2 regions of the Bradyrhizobium sp. 215_C5_N1_1 genome follow, and region 2 is predicted to be linked to the other one. Evidence: predicted binding sites of a transcription regulator. Region 2 holds the regulator's gene; the other holds the start of a gene.

Region 1 (5,553 bases), 4.3 Mb from region 2:
GATCCTGACCGGCCTTGCCCTCTATGCGATGGCGGCCGCTATCGTCGGCTATTTCGGCGTCAACGCCTACACCGGCAAATACGGCCTCAACGCCCGTCAGGAACTCGACCAGGAGATCATCGCGCTGACGAGCGAGCTGGCCCAGCTCAAGCGCGAGCGCGCGAAGAGCGAGCAGCGCGTGTCGCTGCTGCGGACATCGCGGATCGATCCTGACATGCTGGACGAGCGGGCGCGCTATCAGCTCGACTATGTCAATCCGCGCGATCTCGTTCGGATGATCCCGGCCAAGTAGCGCTTTTCGCTGCATTCGAAACCGGCATCGAAAGCCGCTGCCGAAATCCCGCAACCGTGTAGCAATTCTACCGAAAGTCTTAGGCTTGGAACCGGGCTGCCGCCTTGACGGCAACGCGGCAACGGCCCCATGGCTTCTGCCGCCGTCTGCCTGAGTTGACGCAGATCAACCGGGCCGTGCCGGCGCAGCCTAGACTGCCACCCGGAGGAAACAGTGATGAATGGGCCAATGTCCCGGCATCACGCGGCCCGCGTCGAGGCCGCCATTGCGTCAGGCCAGGCCGCGCGCTCCGCGCTGGTGGCCTCATGGCGCCGTTCGTCCCGATTGCATCATCTCGATCCCGCCGGCCGCAGTGCGCCGATGCGGCTGAGTGATGTCGAGTTGCGGCAGGCGCGCGAGCGCGTCGCGCCGTTGCTCGCCGCCGCGCAAAGCGCGATGGACCGGCTCTATCAGGCGGTCGGCGCGAGCGGCTGCTGCGTGCTGCTCGCCGACGGCGCGGGCGTGCCGGTCGACCGCCGCGGCACAGCGGTGGACGATGCGACGTTCCAATCCTGGGGCCTGTGGACCGGCGCGCTCTGGAGCGAGGATCATGAAGGCACCAACGGCATCGGCACCTGCGTCGTCGAGCAGCGCCCGCTGACGATCGACCGCGACCAGCATTTCTTCACCCGCAACACGCTTCTGAGCTGCACCGCCGTTCCGATCTACGACCACGAGGCGGCGTTTGCGGGCGTGCTCGATGTCTCCTCCTGCCGCGCCGACCGGACCGATGCGTTTTCCAATCTGATCGCGCTCGCGGCAGGTGAGGCGGCGAGGCGCATCGAAGCTGATCTGTTTCGCCGCGCCTTCGCCCATGCCCGCATCGTGCTGACGCAAGGCGCCGACGGCCAGACCGGCGGCCTCGTCGCGGTCGATGCGGATGATCTCGTGATCGGCGCGACCCGGTCCGCGCGGGTGGGACTCGGGATTGCGCCCGGCCGTCTCTTGCAGCCTGTTCCCGCGGCTGACCTCCTCGGCGGCGAACCCGCGCATGACCATCTTGCGGGCGGCCAGCGCGCGGTGCTGCAGCGGGCGCTGCTGCGCGCGGGCGGCAATGTTTCGGCCGCCGCCAAAGCCCTCGGCGTCAGCCGCGCCACGCTGCACAGGAAGCTGAAGCGGTTCGAGCTGAAGCACTGAGCTGCGGCTCTATTTTTCTTCCGCGCCCACCAACTCGACCCTCATGGTGAGGAGGCCGCGAAGCGGCCGTCTCGAACCATGCAGGCCTGGCTGTGCCCGCGGCCATCCTTCGAGACGCGCGCAAGAGCGCGCTCCTCAGGATGAGGGCTGAGTGTGTGGGGGGAGCTGCGTCACCTGTCGCAGAACTGCGACAGGTTACCCCGGCCATCGCTCACGCCCGGGCTGACAGAAAAACGCTCCCGCGACATCGTCGGCGCAAGTCGTGAACACGCGACGAATTGCGCAAACAGCAAACATCGGGAGTGATCAATGAACAAGGTGGAATTCCTCGGCGTCACCCAGGTTCCCTTCGCCGAACGCTATGACAATTTCATCGGCGGCAAATTCGTCGCGCGAATCTCCGGCAAGTACTTTGACAACGCCTCGCCGGTGAACGGCCAGATCGTCTGCAAGATCGCGCGTTCCGACGCGCAGGACGTCGAGGCCGCCCTCGATGCGGCGCACGCCGCCAAGGGCGCCTGGGGACGCACCAGCGTCGCCGAGCGCGCCGCGATCCTGAACCGGATCGCCGACCGGATGGAAGAGAATCTGGAGCGCCTTGCGATTGCCGAGACCTGGGACAACGGCAAGCCGATCCGCGAGACCCGCGCCGCCGACCTGCCACTCGCGATCGATCATTTCCGGTATTTCGCCGGCGTGGTGCGCGCACAGGAAGGCTCGATCGGCGAGATCGACCACGACACCATCGCCTATCATTTCCACGAACCGCTCGGCGTGGTCGGCCAGATCATCCCCTGGAACTTCCCGCTGCTGATGGCATGCTGGAAGCTCGCGCCGGCGCTTGCCGCCGGCAATTGCGTCGTGCTCAAGCCGGCCGAGCAGACGCCGGCCTCGATCATGGTCTGGGCCGAGATCATCGGCGATCTCCTGCCGCCCGGTGTCCTCAACATCGTCAATGGCTTTGGCCTCGAAGCCGGCAAGCCGCTCGCGTCCAGCCCGCGGATCGCGAAAATCGCCTTCACCGGCGAGACCACGACGGGCCGGCTGATCATGCAATATGCCAGCCAGAACCTGATCCCGGTCACGCTCGAGCTCGGCGGCAAGTCGCCGAACATCTTCTTCAACGACGTCACCGCAGAGGACGACGACTTCTTCGACAAGGCGATCGAAGGTTTTGTGATGTTTGCGCTGAACCAGGGCGAGGTCTGCACCTGTCCGAGCCGGGCGATTGTCCACGCCGACATCTACGACCGCTTCATGGAGCGGGCGTTGAAGCGCGTCGCCGCGATCAAGCAGGGCGACCCGCGTGCGGCCGACACCATGATCGGCGCGCAGGCATCTAGCGAGCAGCTCGCCAAGATCCTCTCCTATATCGACATCGGCAAGCAGGAGGGCGCCAAGGTGCTGGCCGGCGGCGGTCGTGCCGAGCTCGGCGGCGATCTGTCCGGCGGCTTCTACGTCCAGCCAACGGTGTTCGAGGGCCACAACAAGATGCGAATCTTCCAGGAGGAGATCTTTGGTCCCGTCGTCTCGGTCACGACCTTCAAGACCGATGACGAAGCGCTCGCGATCGCCAACGACACGCTCTATGGCCTGGGAGCCGGCGTCTGGAGTCGCGATGCCAACCGCTGCTACCGCTTCGGCCGGGCTATCCAGGCCGGCCGGGTCTGGACCAACTGCTACCATGCGTATCCCGCGCATGCCGCGTTCGGCGGCTACAAGCAGTCGGGCGTCGGTCGCGAGACCCACAAGATGATGCTCGATCACTACCAGCAGACCAAGAATCTCCTGGTCAGCTACAGCCCGAAGAAGCTTGGCTTCTTCTGATCGGGCAAGATCTGATGGGGCAAGATCTGATCGGGCAGGAGAGGGCGGCGCAACCTTGCGCTGCCCTCTCCGCCGTCATCTGTCTGTCAGAGTCTTGAGACAAGACGACAGCGCCGACCGTATCCGGTTCGGCGCCCGCAGCATTCGAAGCGATGCCGCGCAAAGACGGAGGCTCGGTGATGCGGAACAGTCGTTCAGGACGGACAATGGGTGTCGCAGCGATGCTGTTCGGCGCGGCGGTGCTGCCGCTGTCGATGGCCTTCGCACAGTCCGGCCCGGCGCCAGCCGGCGCCAAGCCCTTCCTGACCGTCGATGGAAAGGCGCCGCTGGTCCTTGGCCATCGCGGCCTGCCGGGCCTGGTACCTGAAGAGACCGAGGCGTCGTACGACCTCGCCGCTGCGCTCGGGACCGATGCGCTCGAAGAGGATTTGCAGCTGACCAAGGATTGCGTTCTGGTCGTGCGCCATAACCCCTGGCTGAGCGACAACACCAACATTGCCGAGGTGGCGAAGATCAATGCGGCCGTCGCTGCCCGCAAGCGGACCGTGCCCGGTGTGCGCGTCAAGGCGCCGTCGGCCACCGGCGTGCCTGCCGACTACCTGACGGATCTCAGCGACCCGGCCGATCCCAAATCGGTGCTGAAGTCGCTGATCGTCGACGGCGAGGATCATACCAACGATTGGTCGATCAGCGATTTCACCATGGCCGAGCTGAAGCAATGGATCGGCGGCACCACCTATGACGCGGCCAACGAGCGGCCGAAAGTCTTCAACGGCAAACTCCCGATCATCAGCTTCCAGGACGTCATCGACATCGCCAAGGTCAAGAGCAAGGAGACCGGGCGGTCCATCCTCGTCTATCCCGAAACCAAGAACCCGACCTGGAACAATGCCCAGGCGATCGCCAATGGCTGCGGTGCGGCCGGCAGCCGTCCGCTCGAGGATGCCCTGATCAAGATCATCGGGGATAACGGCCTCAACACCAAGGACGCTCCCATCCTGGTTCAGAGCTTCGAGCCCGGCAGCCTGAAATATATGCGCAGCCACGGCCTTCAGACGCGGCAGGTCCAACTCGTCGACGGCAACGGAATCGACTTCAAAACCGGCAAGGTTCTCCTCAACAACATCACGAATTCGCGCCCGTTCGACTGGACCGTTGCGGGTGAGGCCCGCCTGTACGATGCGATGCTGACGCCCGAGGGGCTTGCCGAGATCAAGACCTATGCCGAGGGCATCGGTCCGTGGAAGGCCTATATCGTTCCGCTCAAGATCGCGCCGTGGAAGGACAGCAACGCCGATGGCACGCCCTACAAGGGATCGACGCCGGAGGCTTCGACGCAGGACGCGACCAGCCTTGTCGCGGACGCGCACAAGCTCGGTCTTTTCGTCCATGTCTTCACGTTTCGGAACGAGAAGAAATATCTTGCCGCCGACTATCGCGGCGACCCGAGCCTTGAATATCTCAAATTCTACCGGCTCGGCGTCGATGGGGTCTTCAGCGACTTCACGCATACCGGCGTTGCCGCCCGGGCTGCGTATTTGCGCGAGTTGGGCTGGTAAGGCCGGTACGGCGAATCGGACGCGCGTGGGATTTCGGATACAAAACAGCGCGTCCGATTTCTCTGCGTTGGCTGCTCACGTTCCCTTCGCTGACCGGTGAGCTAAAGTTGCCCGATCGGCGCCAAAGGTTTTGCAAAGTTTCGGTCACGTTGCAGTGCGGCATAATGAAAGTCGCGCCATGCCGCCGCGGTCCTTTCCAAGGGCGTTTGACTTGGGTTAGAGAGGGCTGAAGTTTTCTCTGACCCGGAATTCCCATGGCCGCACCCAAGAAAGCCGCCGCAAGCACTCCACAGGACAAGACCGACGGCGGTTCGCCCCCGGAATTCACCAGAGAGCAGGAGCTCAAAGCGCTCCGCGACATGCTCCTGATCCGGCGGTTCGAGGAAAAGGCCGGCCAGCTCTACGGCATGGGCGCGATCGGCGGCTTCTGCCACCTCTATATCGGCCAGGAGGCCGTCGTGGTCGGCATGCAGATGGCCCTGAAGCAGGGCGATCAGGTCATCACCGGCTATCGCGATCACGGTCATATGCTTGCCACCGGCATGGAGGCCAACGGCGTCATGGCCGAGCTCACCGGCCGGCGCGGCGGCTATTCCAAGGGCAAGGGCGGCTCCATGCACATGTTCAGCAAGGAGAAGCACTTCTACGGCGGCCACGGCATCGTCGGCGCCCAGGTCTCGCTCGGCACGGGTCTGGCCT
Region 2 (5,553 bases):
GAAAACATCGCCTTCGGCATCCGTCTCTATGAGAAGATCTCGAAGTCCGAGATGGACGACCGCGTCGAGAAGGCGCTGCGCGGCGGCGCGCTGTGGAACGAGGTCAAGGACAAGCTCAACGCCTCCGGCCTGTCGCTCTCCGGCGGCCAGCAGCAGCGCCTCTGCATCGCCCGCACGGTCGCGGTGCGGCCCGAGGTGATCTTGTTCGACGAGCCCTGCTCGGCGCTCGACCCGATCTCGACCGCCAAGGTCGAGGAGCTGATCCAGGAGCTGTCCGAGAACTACACGATCGCGATCGTCACCCACAACATGCAGCAGGCGGCGCGCGTCTCCGACAAGACCGCCTTCATGTATCTCGGCGAGCTGATCGAGTTCGACGACACCAGCAAGATCTTCACGTCGCCGACCGACCGGCGCACGCAGGATTACATCACCGGCCGGTTCGGCTGAGGAGACGGAACATGGGTTCTGAACATACCGCAAAGGCCTTCGACACCGACCTCCAGGAACTCACGCGCCTGGTCGCCGAGATGGGCGGCATCGCCGAGCGCATGATCGTCGATTCCGTCGACGCGCTGATCCGCCGCGACGTCGCGCTCGGCCAGCGCGTCGTGACCATCGACGCCGAGCTCGACGCGCTCCAGAAGAAGATCGAGGAGCGCGCCGTTCTCACCATCGCGCGCCGCCAGCCGATGGCGGTGGATCTGCGCGAGATCGTCGGCGCCATGCGCGTCGCGACCGATCTCGAGCGGATCGGCGACCTCGCCAAGAACATGGGCAAGCGCGTCGCGGCGCTGGAGACGGATTTCCATCCGCTCAAGCTGTTCCGCGGTCTGGAGCACATGACCGACCTCGTGCAGCAACAGGTCAAGTCGGTGCTGGACGCCTATGCCGCGCACGATCTGCCGGCGGCAATGGCGGTGTGGAAGGGCGACGAGGAAGTCGACGCCATCTGCACCTCGCTGTTCCGCGAGCTCCTCACCTACATGATGGAGGATCCGCGCAACATCTCGTTCTGCATCCATCTGATGTTCTGCGCCAAGAACATCGAGCGCATCGGTGACCACGCCACCAACATCGCCGAGACCGTGTTCTACATGATCGAGGGCCAGGCGATCACCGACAAGCGGCCGAAGGGCGACATGACGACCTTCGCCACGACGGTCCCGAACACTTAAGGAGCGACGAACACCATGGGCGCACGCATTATGGTGGTTGAGGACGAGGAAGCTCTCACCGAGCTTCTCCGCTACAACCTCGAAGGCGACGGCTATGACGTCGAGACGGTGATGCGCGGCGACGATGCCGACACCCGCCTCAAGGAGCACATCCCCGATTTGATCGTGCTCGACTGGATGCTGCCGGGCCTCTCCGGCATCGAGCTGTGCCGGCGGCTGCGCTCCCGGCCCGAGACCAAGCAGCTCCCGATCATCATGCTCACCGCGCGCGGCGAGGAGAGCGAGCGGGTGCGGGGCCTTGCGACCGGCGCCGACGACTACATCGTCAAGCCGTTCTCGGTCCCGGAGCTGCTGGCACGCGTGAAGGGCCTGCTCAGGCGCGCCAGCCCCGAGCGGCTCGCCACCGTGCTCGCCTATGGCGACATCGAGCTCGACCGCGACAAGCGTCGCGTGGCGCGCTCGGGCCGGCCGATCGATCTCGGCCCGACCGAATATCGCCTGCTGGAGTTCTTCCTGGAGCATCCCGGCCGCGTGTTCTCGCGCGAGCAGCTGCTCGACAGCGTCTGGGGCCGTGACATCTACATCGACGAGCGCACCGTCGACGTCCATATCGGGCGCCTGCGCAAGCTGCTCAATCTCGGCCGCGAGCAGGACCCGATCCGCACCGTCCGCGGCGCGGGCTACGCACTGGACGATCGCTTTGCGAAGGCGGAGCAAGCGTAAGGGGTTGCTGTGGCAGACGTGATTTAGCGGGCTGCCACCGCATCCTCGATGTCGTCCCTGCGAACGCAGGGACCCATAACCACAGGGAGTGGTTTGGCGAAGACTCGGAGTGATCATCCCGCGCAATAACTACGCGCCGGGATTATGGGTCCCTGCGTTCGCAGGGACGACACCGAGTGAGTTGAGCCGTCATCGCGTGACGGCGCCGTCTTCGTAGTCAGCTAATCCGATACCTCAGCGCGGACCCGGCTTCGCCGGCGCGCGCCGGCGATCGGCCGCGGGCTGATACGCCACGCGCGAGTGCTGGGCGCAGTAGGGCAGGCCGGAGAGCGCCTTGCCGCCGCAGAAGAAGAAATCCGGGCTCGAGGGATCGCCGACCGGCCAGTGGCAGGTGGCCTCGTTCAGCTCCAGCAGCGACAGCCGCTGGCTCATCGGCACGACGTTGTCGTAGGTGACCGGTTCGGCCTCGACCTCGACTTCGAAGGCTTGCGCCAGCGCGGTGTTGCCGCGCGCGATCGGGCGGGTCACCCGCATCATGTGCTGGGCGGGGCGTGCCTTGCGCGGCCGCGGCGCTGCCGATGAAGGGCTCTTGGCGCGGCCCGACAGGCCGAGCCGGTGCACTTTGCCGATTACGGCATTGCGGGTCACATTGCCGAGTTCAGCGGCGATCTGGCTGGCCGAAAGCCCGGCCTCCCAGAGCTTTTTCAGCTGCTCGACGCGATCATCCGACCAGGTCAAAACGGTCATTGCACCCTTTCCTTCGCCGGCGCCTGCCATCCTGGCGGCCGCACGGCGAATGCCTAAGCTTCGAAAAACCCGTGCCGCCAGAATCCCTTAAGGCTCGCCGGGCGCACCAGATGCGCCCGAACGCTTACGCCGGTACATGAGGACTTAGAGGATCAGAACTGCTGCACGAGATGTCGTATCTGACAAGCCAAACGCTACAATATGGCGTGACTCACGCGCAAGAGTCCGCCGACTCGCTTCCACATGTTCCGTGGCGGAAATACGCAAAATCGCCACCGCAAGACTACGGATTCTGCGTTTCGCGAGGCTTTCCGGGCGGCATTGACACCGGTTTCACCAGGCATAAGATAGTCTCGCGTGCCGCCCTTAAAAGGCGGCACGTTTCGTTTTCCGGGCCGGTCAATGGTGCGTTGCGCAATGCACGCTCACGCCGTCCGCAACATTCAAGTGATCGTCATGACTAACAGCGCAGCGCCGCATTTGCTCCCCGTTTTCGCCAGGTCCGACCTCGGTTTCGAGCGCGGTGAAGGCTGCTGGCTGATTGCGACCAATGGCGATCGCTATCTCGATTTCACCTCGGGCGTGGCGGTGAATGCGCTCGGCCATGCTCACCCTGCGTTGGTCAAAGCGTTGCAAGAGCAGGCCACCAAACTCTGGCACATGTCGAACCTGTTCCAGAGCCCGGACGGCGAGAAGCTCGCCGCGCGTCTGTGCAACGAAAGCTTCGCGGACTTCGTGTTCTTCTGCAATTCCGGCGCCGAAGCGCTGGAAGGTGTGATCAAGCTCGTCCGCCATCATCACTTCTCCAAGGGTCATCCGGAACGTTACCGCATCATCACCTTCGAAGGCGCCTTCCACGGCCGCACGCTGGCAACGCTCGCCGCGACCGGTTCGGCAAAATATCTCGAAGGGTTTGGCCCGCCGATGGACGGCTTCGACCAGGTCCCGCATGGCGATATCGACGCCGTCAAGAAGGCGATCGGTCCGCAGACCGCCGGCATCCTGATCGAGCCGATCCAGGGCGAGGGTGGCGTGCGTTCGGCAACGCCCGCCTTCCTGAGGGCGTTGCGCCAGCTCTGCGATGAGAAGGGCCTGCTGCTCGCGTTCGACGAGGTGCAGACCGGCATGGGCCGCACCGGCGATCTGTTCGCGCATCGCCGCACCGGCGTCACGCCTGACGTGATGTCGCTGGCCAAAGCGCTCGGTGGCGGCTTCCCGATCGGCGCGGTGCTGGCGACCGCGGACGCGGCTGCCGGCATGGGGCCCGGCTCGCACGGCTCGACCTTCGGCGGCAATCCGCTCGCGATCTCGGCTGCCAACGCCGTCCTCGACGTCATGCTCAAGCCCGGCTTCTTCGATCACGTGCAGAAGATGTCGCTGCTGCTCAAGCAGAAGCTCGCCTCCGTGATCGATCGTTATCCTGACATCGTCAGCGAAGTGCGCGGCGAAGGCCTTCTGATCGGCATCAAGGCCGTGGTGCCATCAGGCGATCTCGGCGCGGCATTGCGCAACGAAAAATTGCTCACGGTCGGCGCCGGCGACAATGTCGTGCGCTTCCTGCCGCCCTTGATCGTCACCGAAGCCGAAATCGAGGACAGCGTCGGGCGGCTCGAGCGCGCCTGCGCCGCGATCTCGTCCAGTCAGACCAAGCGGGCGGCGAGCTGATGAGCAAGTCCCCGAAGCACTTTCTGGATATCAACGAGCTCCCGTTGTCGGAGCTCAAGAGCATGCTCGCGGCCTCCTCCGCCATGAAGGCGAAGCAGAAAGCGCACCAGCCGGTGAAGCCGCTGGAAGGCAAGACGCTGGCGATGATCTTCGAGCGTCCCTCCACGCGCACCCGCGTCTCGTTCGACGTCGCCATGCGCCAGCTCGGCGGCGAGCCCATCATGCTGACCGGCGCCGAGATGCAGCTCGGCCGCGGCGAGACCATCGCCGACACGGCGCGCGTGCTGTCGCGCTATGTCGACGCCATCATGATCCGCATCCTCAATCACGAGGCCCTGCTGGAGCTGGCGGAATATGCGACGGTGCCCGTCATCAACGGCCTGACACGGCGCTCGCACCCTTGCCAGGTGATGGCCGACCTCATGACCTACGAAGAGCATCGCGGCCCGATCGAGGGCAGGACGGTGGCCTGGACCGGCGACGACAACAACGTGCTGGCGTCCTGGGCGCATGCCGCCGAGCGCTTCAAGTTCAAGCTCAATGTCGCGACGCCGCCGGAGCTTGCGCCGAAAAAGGTAATGCGGGACTTCATCAAGGCCACCGGCGCGCCGATCGTGCTCGGCACCGATCCCGAGGCCGCCGTGAAGGGGGCCGACTGCGTCGTCACCGACACCTGGGTGTCGATGGGCGACAAGGAAGGTGAGCACCGTCACAACGTGCTCAAGCCCTATCAGGTCAATTCGAAGCTGATGTCGCTGGCCAAGCCCGATGCGCTGTTCATGCATTGCCTGCCCGCCCATCGCGGCGAGGAGGTCACCGACGAAGTGATCGACGGCCCGCAATCGGTCGTGTTCGACGAGGCCGAAAACCGCCTGCATGCGCAGAAGGGCATTCTGGCCTGGTGCTTTGACGCGGTGAAGTAATCTCACTTGTAGCCCGGATGGAGCGCAGCGAAATCCGGGTTTGTGTCCGCAGTTGGAGTGGTCCCGGATTGGGCTACGCTCCATCCGGGCTACGCGGGCTATCGCGTAATCCTGTGGCTATGGGTCCCGTATCAGCGCTTTGCGCGCGCCGGGACGACATCGAATTTGCAGGATCCTGAGCGATCATAAGTGCATCCGGAACACACCACCCTTGAGCCCTCTTCCATTTTCCTCCATCGACCCCAGATAAAGCGCCATGGTTTCCCAATCCCCTGACATGAATACCGGGCCTGAAGGCCCGGTTCGCGCACCATCAG

Evidence for each region. The regulator PhoB, encoded in region 2, activates phosphate uptake and scavenging genes when phosphate is short. The targets are predictions, from matches to a motif close to TGTCATNNANCTGTCAT.
Region 1: a site for PhoB is predicted at 3,369-3,385, ahead of AB7G19_RS20355 (glycerophosphodiester phosphodiesterase family protein). Genes of this name have one in related genera too.

The regions. Positions count from the first base shown of each region.
Region 1 is NZ_CP197228.1:4,223,410-4,228,962, forward strand. Features, by position in the region: gene AB7G19_RS20340 (FtsB family cell division protein) at 1-292, shown strand, start outside; gene AB7G19_RS20345 (helix-turn-helix domain-containing protein) at 509-1,468, shown strand; gene adh (aldehyde dehydrogenase) at 1,778-3,295, shown strand; gene AB7G19_RS20355 (glycerophosphodiester phosphodiesterase family protein) at 3,502-4,854, shown strand; gene pdhA (pyruvate dehydrogenase (acetyl-transferring) E1 component subunit alpha) at 5,109-5,553, shown strand, end outside.
Region 2 is NZ_CP197228.1:8,540,309-8,545,861, reverse strand. Features, by position in the region: gene pstB (phosphate ABC transporter ATP-binding protein PstB) at 1-450, shown strand, start outside; gene phoU (phosphate signaling complex protein PhoU) at 462-1,178, shown strand; gene phoB (phosphate regulon transcriptional regulator PhoB) at 1,194-1,901, shown strand; gene AB7G19_RS41240 (GcrA family cell cycle regulator) at 2,136-2,648, opposite strand; gene AB7G19_RS41235 (aspartate aminotransferase family protein) at 3,105-4,313, shown strand; gene argF (ornithine carbamoyltransferase) at 4,313-5,236, shown strand; gene AB7G19_RS41225 (Hsp33 family molecular chaperone) at 5,493-5,553, shown strand, end outside.